Regions from separate parts of the Azospirillum terrae genome, predicted to be linked through region 2. Evidence: predicted binding sites of a transcription regulator. Region 2 holds the regulator's gene; the other holds the start of a gene.

Region 1 (4,407 bases), on a different contig from region 2:
GCGAGCGCTTCGCCGAGGCCATCGCCCGGCACCGGCTGCGGCGCGAGATCGTCGCCACTGGGGTGACCAACTCCATCGTCAACCGGGTCGGCCCGGTGTTCGTCAAGGAGATGATGGAGAAGACCGGCATGGGGCCGGCCGACGTGGCGAGGGCCTACGCCATCGTGCGCGACGCCTTCCAGCTGCGCCCGCTGTGGAAGGCCATCGAGGAGTTGGACACGTGCGTGCCGGCGGCGGTGCAGACCGCCATGCTGGCCGAGACGATCCGGCTGATGGAGCGCACGGTGGCGTGGTTCCTCACCGGCGGCACGCACCCGCTGTCCATCGCCGCGGAGACCGAGATCTACCGCCCCGGCGTCGAGGCGCTGAGCGCGGGTCTTGAGGCGGTGCTGGACGCCGAAGAAGCGGCGCGGCTGGCGGCGCGCGCCGCGCTCTACACGGCGCAGGGGGTGCCGGAGGAGCTGGCGAAGCGCATCGCAGCCCTGCCGGTGCTGGCCTCGGCGCCGGACCTCGTGCGCATCGCCGAGCGCACCGGACGCGAGGTGGCCGGCGTGGCGGCGGTGTACTTCATGCTGGGCCGGCGCTTCGGGCTGGAGTGGCTGCGCGACAAGGCCAGCGGCGCCAAGAGCGACAACCATTGGCAGAAGCAGGCGGTGGCGGCCATCGTCGACGACCTGTTCGCGCACCAGAAGGAACTGACCGTGCGCGTGCTGGACGGCACGGGCGGGCTGTCGGCGGAAGCGCCGGTGGAGTCCCCTGTGGATTCCTGGATCGCGCTGCGCCGGTCGGTGGTCGAGCGGGTAGAGCAACTGGTATCGGAGCTGCGCACCCAGGCCAACGTGGACCTCGCCATGCTGGCGGTGGCGAACCGGCAGTTGCGGGGGTTGACGGCGGGATAGGCGGGAGCGGTTTCAAGCTCTCCCCCGCCTCCGGCGGGGGAGGGACAAAACGTTACTTCCCCTTCCGCGCCTTCTTCGGCCGCGCCACCACGGCAGCCGGCGCGTCCTCCTCCTTGAGCAGCTTCTCGGCGACACCGTAGGTCATCTCGCGGCGGCGCAGCTCGGCCCACACCACGTCGGGCTTGATGCCAAGGTCCACCCACAGCGCCACGAGGTGATAGAGCAGGTCCGCGCTCTCCATCACCACGCCGTGCTTGTCGTCGCGCATGGCCTCGATGACCACCTCGACCGCTTCCTCGCCGACCTTGGCCGCCACCTTGCGGCTGCCCTGGGAGAACAGCTTGGCGGTGCGCGAGGTCTTGGCGTCGCCCTTGCGCCGCGCGACGATGCCCTCGTGCAGCGAGCGCAGGACGTCGATACCGATGTAGTGAACCATGCGCCCCCGCTCTTCCGGCTTCCCCGATTCGCTGCCGGCATCAACAGCGGAAGAGCCCCGCCATCCGCCGCCCGGCCGCCGCCCGGCCGCCGCCCGGCCGGCGGAAGCCCGGATTGCCGCCGCCATCGCCATAAATATGTCATGCATCTGGCGGGCACCAGCGTCCGGTGCTAAACCACCGCCGCCGTCCACCCGCCACCCCGCCAAGGACCCATGGTCATGTTTCTTCGCCTGTTCCGCGCCATGATGCCCAGGGAAGAGAAGTTTATCGACCATTTCTGCGAGCACTCCGAGCGGATCATGGACGCAGCCGCGGCGTTGCAGGACCTGTTGAGCGCGGGGAGCGACCGGCGGGCGGCGTTCGAGCGCATCCTGGCCGCCGAGCACGCCGCCGACCAGATCACCAAGCGCACGCTCCAGGCCATCCACCGCAGCTTCATCACGCCGTTCGACCGCTCGGACATCCACGCGCTGATCACGTCGATGGATGACACCATCGATTTCATCGAGGAAACGGCGCAGCGCATCATGATCTACAACATCACCGAGTTCACCCCGGCGATGCGCCAGATGGCCGACGCCGCCATGCAGTGCGCCCGGCTGCTGCGCGAGGGGGTGCCGCTGCTCGGTTCGATCAACAACAACCTGAAGCACCTCCAGCGCATGAGCGTGGAAATCTCGCGGATCGAGGGCGAGACGGACGCGCTGATGCGCGACTGCCTGTCCCAACTGACCGCCGGGGAGCACGACCCCAAGCGCTTCGTCATCCTCAAGGAGATCTACGAACTCCTGGAGGAGATCGTCGATCACTGCGACGACGTCGCCAACGTGATCGACGGCATCGTCATCGAACAGGTCTGACCGGGAGCCCGCCCCATGGATGCCATGACGCTCGCCATGCCGGCGCTGGTCGGACTGATCGCGCTCGCACTGTTCTTCGACTTTATCAACGGCACGCACGTCGCCAACACCATCGGCACGGGCATCGTCAGCGCCACGCCGTTCGCGGTGGACCGGCGCTTCCGCCAGTTGCAGTTCGTCTCGGCGTCGCTGTACTCGCTGGGGCACGGCGGCAACGACGCGCAGAAGACCCTTATACCCACAGCCCGCATATTATGTATTTAGATTCAATGGCTTGCGCCTGGCAGACCTACGAACACTCCCTACCATTTCTGACTCGCCCCTGACGCCGGGCGCCCTGGAGTCCACCATGGACACGATGTCGATTGGGTTTCCGCTCCTGGTTACAATCATCGTAATCGCCCTCGCATTCGACCTATCCAACGGCATGCACGATGCAGCCAACAGTATTGCAACAGTCGTATCAACGCGAGTTCTCAAACCACAATACGCTGTTGTTTGGGCTGCTTTCTTCAACTTCATCGCATTCCTGTTCTTCGGGCTTCACGTTGCGAACACCATCGGCAAGGGCATCATAGATCCGACAATCGCCGATCCTCAGGTTGTGCTAGGGGCACTTGGTGGCGCCATCGCTTGGAACATCATCACTTGGTGGGGTGGAATTCCGTCGAGCAGCAGCCACGCCCTCATCGGCGGCCTCATCGGCGGCGCCTTGGCCAAGACTGGAACGGCTTCTGTATTGGCTTGGGAAGGCATCAGCAAGACGGTTGCTGGCATTGTCTTGTCTCCACTCCTTGGCTTTATCATTGCACAGCTTCTAATGGTTATTGTGTCGTGGCTGTTCGTGAAAGCTACGCCGTTTACCGTAGACCGTCGTTTTCGCCACGGACAACTCTTCTCCGCCGCCCTTTATTCCTTGGGACATGGAGGCAACGACGCTCAAAAGACCATCGGGATTATCGGAATTTTGTTGTTTTCCCAGGGATACATGGGTAGCGAGTTCCACATCCCGTTTTGGGTGGTCCTCATCTGCCAAGCGGCAATGGGCCTGGGAACGCTGATGGGCGGTTGGCGCATCGTCAAGACCATGGGCTCGAAGATCACCGACCTGAAGCCCATGCAAGGGTTCTGCGCCGAGGGTGCCGGGGCAATTACCCTGTTCCTGGCGACGTACATGGGCGTTCCGGTCTCGACGACGCACACCATCACCGGCGGTATCATGGGCGCGGGCGCCGCGAGGAAGACGTCGTCCGTCCGCTGGGGGGTCGCCCGCGGCATCGTCTGGGCTTGGATCATCACCATCCCCGCGTCCGCTGTCATTGCCGCGATCACGTATTGGATCAGCGCGCCGCTGTTCCCTTGAACGCGGGGCGCTCCCGCTCCTTCCCTCACTCCGCTGCGCGTCCCCTCCGGATGGTCACGTCCTCGCGCCCGAGGCACGAGGGGCCTCATTGACGGCCCCTCTGCCGCGCCGGAGGCGCGGCATTCACCCCTCTAGGATATTTCCACTCGGTGAATGGAGTTTCTCCGGTGCCGACGGTTCCTTGTGTGACGCCGATCCCTGTCGCGATGAGACCATCGTGCAGCTGTACGGCGGTCGCACAATCCGAGTGGGGGGCAACGCTCGACGAAGTGCTGGCCTGGTTCAGCTAGGCGGCGAGCGGATGCGAACCGAAAGTCATGGCGACAGTGCCTCGATGATGCGGCAGTCGGCCATGCGGCCCCCGCGGCGGCACTGGTGGGCCAAGCGGTCGAGCTCCTCGCGCAACCGCTGGAGGTCGGCGATCTTGCGCTCGACCTCGTGCAGCTGCTCGACGACGAGGTCGTCCACCTCCCCGCACGGCCGGTCCGGCTGGTCGGCCAGTGCGAGCATTGCCCGGACCACGTCGAGCGGGAACCCGAGGTCGCGCGCCCGACGGATGAATGTCAGGCGGCGCACGTGCTCGGCCCCGTAGAGCCGGTAGTTCCCCGCCGTCCGCGGCGGCGCCGGGACGAGCCCCTCGCGCTCGTAGAACCGGATCGTCTCGATGTTTACGCCGGTCTCCTTGGCCAGCGTGCCGATCGTGCATCCCCGGGCTGCTGATTTTCCCGACATCGCCTGTTGACCCTGTAGTTGGTACAGGGTCCATGGTAGCGCGATGAGGGGCCGAGCGCAGCATCCGAAGGCATGCGGCGCCGGTCCAGACACCGGAGCGCGGCATGCAGGAGCAC
Region 2 (4,407 bases):
CCAGAGCGCCATCATCTGCACCATCCGCCATTCCGAGCCGCACGGCGGCGTGGCGGTGGAGCATTTCCTGCCCAACGGCCCGTTCGCCGTGCTGCCGATGACGGAGAACCGCTCGTCCATCGTGTGGAGCGAGAAGACGGCGCTGGTGCCCATTTACCTGGGCCTGTCCGACGCCGAGTTCATCGAGGAGCTGCGCCGCCGCTCCGGCGACTATCTGGGTGAGATCGAGCTGCTGACCAAGCGCGAGGCGTGGCCGCTGTCGGTGCTGCTGGCCGATGAGTTCGTCGCGCCGCGGCTGGCGCTGGTGGGGGAATCGGCGCACGCCATCCACCCCATTGCCGGCCAGGGGTTGAACCTGGGCCTGCGCGACGTGGCGGCGCTGGCCGAGGTGGTGGTGGACGCCTACCGGCTGGGGCTGGACGTGGGCGGGGAGAGCGTGCTGGCGCGCTATCAGCGCTGGCGGCGGTTCGACACGGTGCTGCTGGCCACGGTGTGCGACGGGCTGGTGCACCTGTTCTCCAACAACATCGGCCCGGTGAAGCTGGCGCGCGATCTGGGCATGGCGGTGGTCAACCGCCTGCCGCCGATGAAGCGATTCCTGATGCGGCACGCCATGGGCGTGGTCGGCGACCTGCCGCGGATGATCCGGGGTATGCCCCTCTGACCGAAGGTTCCCTCTGACGGAAGGCTAGGTGGATCGGCCTTGCATTCACAGGCTGGGAGGCCCACGTTGTTTCGGTCATTCTGCTTCGGACGTTCGGCCTGTTAAGCCCACTGGGCACGAGACCGCTGCGATTCCTGGAATACAGATATGATGCGCCCCGCCGGTGGTGGGGTGCTACCCGCATCATAGGAGGACAGCGATGCCCGTCGGCACCGTGAAGTGGTTCAACGGCACCAAGGGTTATGGTTTCATCCAGCCCGACAACGGCGGCCCGGACGTTTTCGTCCACATCTCCGCCGTTGAGCGCGCCGGCATGCGCGGCCTCAACGAGGGTCAGAAGGTTTCCTACGAGGAACAGCGCGACCCGAAGCGCGGCAAGACCTCGGCCGAGAACCTCAAGGCCGTCTGAGCCAGAGAGCGTTTTTGGTGAAGGGGGCACCGGACGGTCCGGTGCCCCTTTTCGTTTGACCGCGTTCCGGAGGCCGTCCCATGGCATTCAAGCCCAACTACAACCAGCAGCGCGCCGAGCGCAACCGCGCCAAAGAGGCGAAGAAGCAGGAAAAGCTGCAACGGCGCGAAGAAGAAGCCGCCAGGCGCAAGGCCGACCCGGATGGGACCGAACCCGCGGGCGAGCCCGACGCCGAAGCCGGCGATCCCGAAAACACCTGAATCCGGAGGCCCAGCATGGCCCGCAAGAAACAACAGCCGGCCGACAACGGCTTCGTGCTGTTCGACATCCTGTACGAAGACGGCGCCCGCACGTCCAACCGCAAGGTCCCCAGCGCGCTGGTGAACGGTGGGGAGGGCGATGGCCCGATCCGCGGCTTCATCGAAGAGCAGGACCGCAAGATCGCCGAAATGTCCGGCAACCCGCGCGGGCCGATCAAGTCGATCGCCCGGTCGGCGTGAGTTGGCGCTTTTCCGTCATGGCCGGGCTCGACCCGGCCATCCACGGCACCTCAAGGCCGTTCTCGCGTCGGCGTGGATGCCCGGCTCAAGGCCGGGCATGACGATGAAAGGAAAACGGCGTCAGGAAAGCGGATACTCCCTGAGCGCCTCGTACACCGCACCGCCCTTGCCGAGCAGGCTGCGGTAGAGCGTGAAGTGGTCGATGCGCATCGGCCCGGCGCGGAACAGCCCGCGCTCCTCCAGAAAGCGCCCGATGCGCTCCTTGGGCGCGTCCCGCAACCGGGCCAGCGTCACGTGCGGGGAGAACTTGCGCTCCTCGGGGGCCAAGCCACAGCGCACCAGCGCCGATTCCACCTTGCCCTGAAGATGCGCCAGCGGCTCGCTGCGCTCCACCCCGGCCCACAGCACCCGCGCGTGGCGGCTGGAGCCGTACATCCCCACCCCATCCAGCACGAGGTCGAAGCCCGGCGCCTCGATCTCCGCCAGGGCGGCGTCGATGTCGGCGGCGGTGTCGCCCGGTACCTCGCCGATGAAGCGCAGCGTCAGGTGCAGGCTGGCGGCGTCGTTCCAGCGGGCGCCGGGCACGCCGCCGCCCAAGCCCACCAGCCGTTCACGAACGTCGTCGGGGAAGTCGAGCGCTACGAAGAGTCGGATCATCGGCCTTGCGGGGGAAAGGGAAAGCCTCCCCCTAATTTAGGCGGTCTTCTCGTCCAGTGCATAGCCGGCCGAGCGGACCGTACGGATGATGTCCACCTCGGTCACGTCGTTGAGCGCCTTGCGCAGGCGGCGGATGTGCACGTCCACGGTCCGCGGCTCGACGTACACGTCGTGGCCCCAGACCATGTCCAGCAGCTGCTCGCGCGAAAAGACGCGGCCGGGGTGCTGGAGGAAGTGGCGCAGCAGGCGGAACTCGGTGGGGCCGAGGTGCACGTCGCGGCCCTGCCGGCGCACGCGGTGCGCGGCGAGGTCCATTTCCACGTCGGCGAAGCGCAGCATCTCGTCGTTCAGCGCCGGGGCGGCCCGGCGCAGCACCGCGCGCATGCGCGCCACCAGCTCGGTCGGCGAGAAGGGCTTGGTCATGTAGTCGTCGGCGCCGGAGTTGAGGCCGCGCACGCGGTCGCCCTCCTCGCCGCGCGCGGTCAGCATGATGATCGGGATGTCGCGGGTCTTGGGGTTGCGGCGCAGCTGGCGGCACACCTCCAGCCCGGACATCAGCGGCAGCATCCAGTCCAGCAGCACGATGTGCGGCGTCTGCTCGCCGGCCAGCAGCAGGGCCTCCTCGCCGTCGCTGGCGGCGACCACGCGGAAGCCTTCCTTTTCGAGGTTGTACTTCAGCAGGGTGACGATGTCGGCTTCGTCCTCGACGACCAGGACGAGCGGCTTCAGCGCCGAATTCATAGGTTCCCCATCTCCTGCAAGATCTCGTCGGCCCCGATCACGGTGACGCTGGACGTGTCGCTCTTCGGGCGCTCGCCCGCCAGCGGCTCGCCCACCACCAGGAAGTGAATGGTTTCCGCCACGTTGGTCGCGTGGTCGCCGATGCGCTCCAGGTTCTTTGCCATGAACAGCAGGTGCGTGCACGGCGTGATGTTGCGCGGGTCCTCCATCATGTAGGTGAGGACTTCGCGGAACAGGCTGGTGTAGAGGTCGTCCAACTCCTCGTCGCGCTCCCAGGCGGAGACCGCCTTGGCGACGTCGCGCTCGGTGTAGGAATCGAGGACCTCCTTGAGGATGCCCTCGACCAGCGTGCCCATGCGCGCGATGCCGACCACCGGCCGCACCACCGGCACCTGCGCCAGCACCAGCGAGCGTTTGGCGATGTTGGCGGCGTAGTCGCCGATGCGCTCCAGATCGGAGGATATCTTCAGCGCCGAGACGATCTCGCGCAGATCCGCCGCCATGGGCTGGCGCAACGCCAGCAGGCGGAAGGCCTCGGCGTCGATGGCGCGCTCGTAGGCGTCGAGGCGCTGGTCGGCCTGCGTCACCTGGGCGGCCAGGGCGATGTCGCGCTTGGCGACCGCCTTCACCGCCGCGGCGACCTGCGCCTCCGCCACGCCGCCCATCTGGGCGACGAGGTTGGAGACGCGCTGAAGCTCCTGCTCGAAGGAGCGGACGATGTGCTCACCGGACATGATCTGTGCTTTCGCGCGCTTGATCGCGGACGGCCGGAAGGTAGCGGGAGACGGCGACCGGTTTATTGCGGTTTCTTGACCGTTTCGTGACAGCGGTAACCTCGCCGTCATGCCCGTGGCGGCTTCGGGCGTTACGCCGCATCCCCCGCCCGCCGCTTCGCCGGCACGGCGGCTTCGGATGCCACGGGGAGGTAGACGGTGAAGGTGCTGCCGACGCCGACCTCGCTTTCGATGGTCAGGCGGCCGCGGTGGCGGTTGACGATGTGCTTGACGATCGCCAGCCCCAGCCCCGTCCCGCCCATGGCGCGCGAGCGCGCGGCGTCCACCCGGTAGAAGCGCTCGGTCAGGCGGGGCAGGTGGGTGCGGGCGATGCCGTCGCCGCGGTCGGCCACCGTCACCACCAGCGTCGGCCCCAGCGGCGCGCGGCGCGCGTGCAGCGGCAGCACCGAGCCGGCGGTGGCTGCGGTGGACAGCGCGACGGTGACCGTCACGTCGGTGTGCTCGCGGGTGTACTTGATGGCGTTGCTGATCAGGTTCTGGAACACCTGGGTCAGCTGGTCCTCGTCGCCGACCGCGGCGGGCAGGTCGTCGGGCGCCTCCAGACGCAGCGCGATGCGGCGGGCGGCGGCCTTCAGCTCCAGCGAATCGATCACCCGCCGCACGCAGGCCGGCACATCCACCCGGCCGTCCGGGGGCATGTGC

What was found. The regulator PhoB, encoded in region 2, activates phosphate uptake and scavenging genes when phosphate is short. The targets are predictions, from matches to a motif close to TNTCATAAAACTGTCA.
Region 1: a site for PhoB is predicted at 1,462-1,477, ahead of ACSVDD_RS15610 (DUF47 domain-containing protein). Genes of this name have one in related genera too.

The regions. Positions count from the first base shown of each region.
Region 1 is NZ_JBPXMR010000005.1:216,038-220,444, forward strand. Features, by position in the region: gene ACSVDD_RS15600 (NAD-glutamate dehydrogenase) at 1-899, shown strand, start outside; gene hisE (phosphoribosyl-ATP diphosphatase) at 952-1,335, opposite strand; gene ACSVDD_RS15610 (DUF47 domain-containing protein) at 1,555-2,196, shown strand; gene ACSVDD_RS15615 (hypothetical protein) at 2,212-2,460, shown strand; gene ACSVDD_RS15620 (inorganic phosphate transporter) at 2,546-3,559, shown strand; gene ACSVDD_RS15625 (MerR family transcriptional regulator) at 3,875-4,291, opposite strand; gene ACSVDD_RS15630 (heavy metal translocating P-type ATPase) at 4,396-4,407, shown strand, end outside.
Region 2 is NZ_JBPXMR010000011.1:87,636-92,042, forward strand. Features, by position in the region: gene ACSVDD_RS23020 (UbiH/UbiF/VisC/COQ6 family ubiquinone biosynthesis hydroxylase) at 1-664, shown strand, start outside; gene ACSVDD_RS23025 (cold-shock protein) at 864-1,073, shown strand; gene ACSVDD_RS23030 (hypothetical protein) at 1,154-1,333, shown strand; gene ACSVDD_RS23035 (hypothetical protein) at 1,349-1,573, shown strand; gene thpR (RNA 2',3'-cyclic phosphodiesterase) at 1,694-2,230, opposite strand; gene phoB (phosphate regulon transcriptional regulator PhoB) at 2,267-2,971, opposite strand; gene phoU (phosphate signaling complex protein PhoU) at 2,968-3,705, opposite strand; gene ACSVDD_RS23055 (ATP-binding protein) at 3,837-4,407, opposite strand, start outside.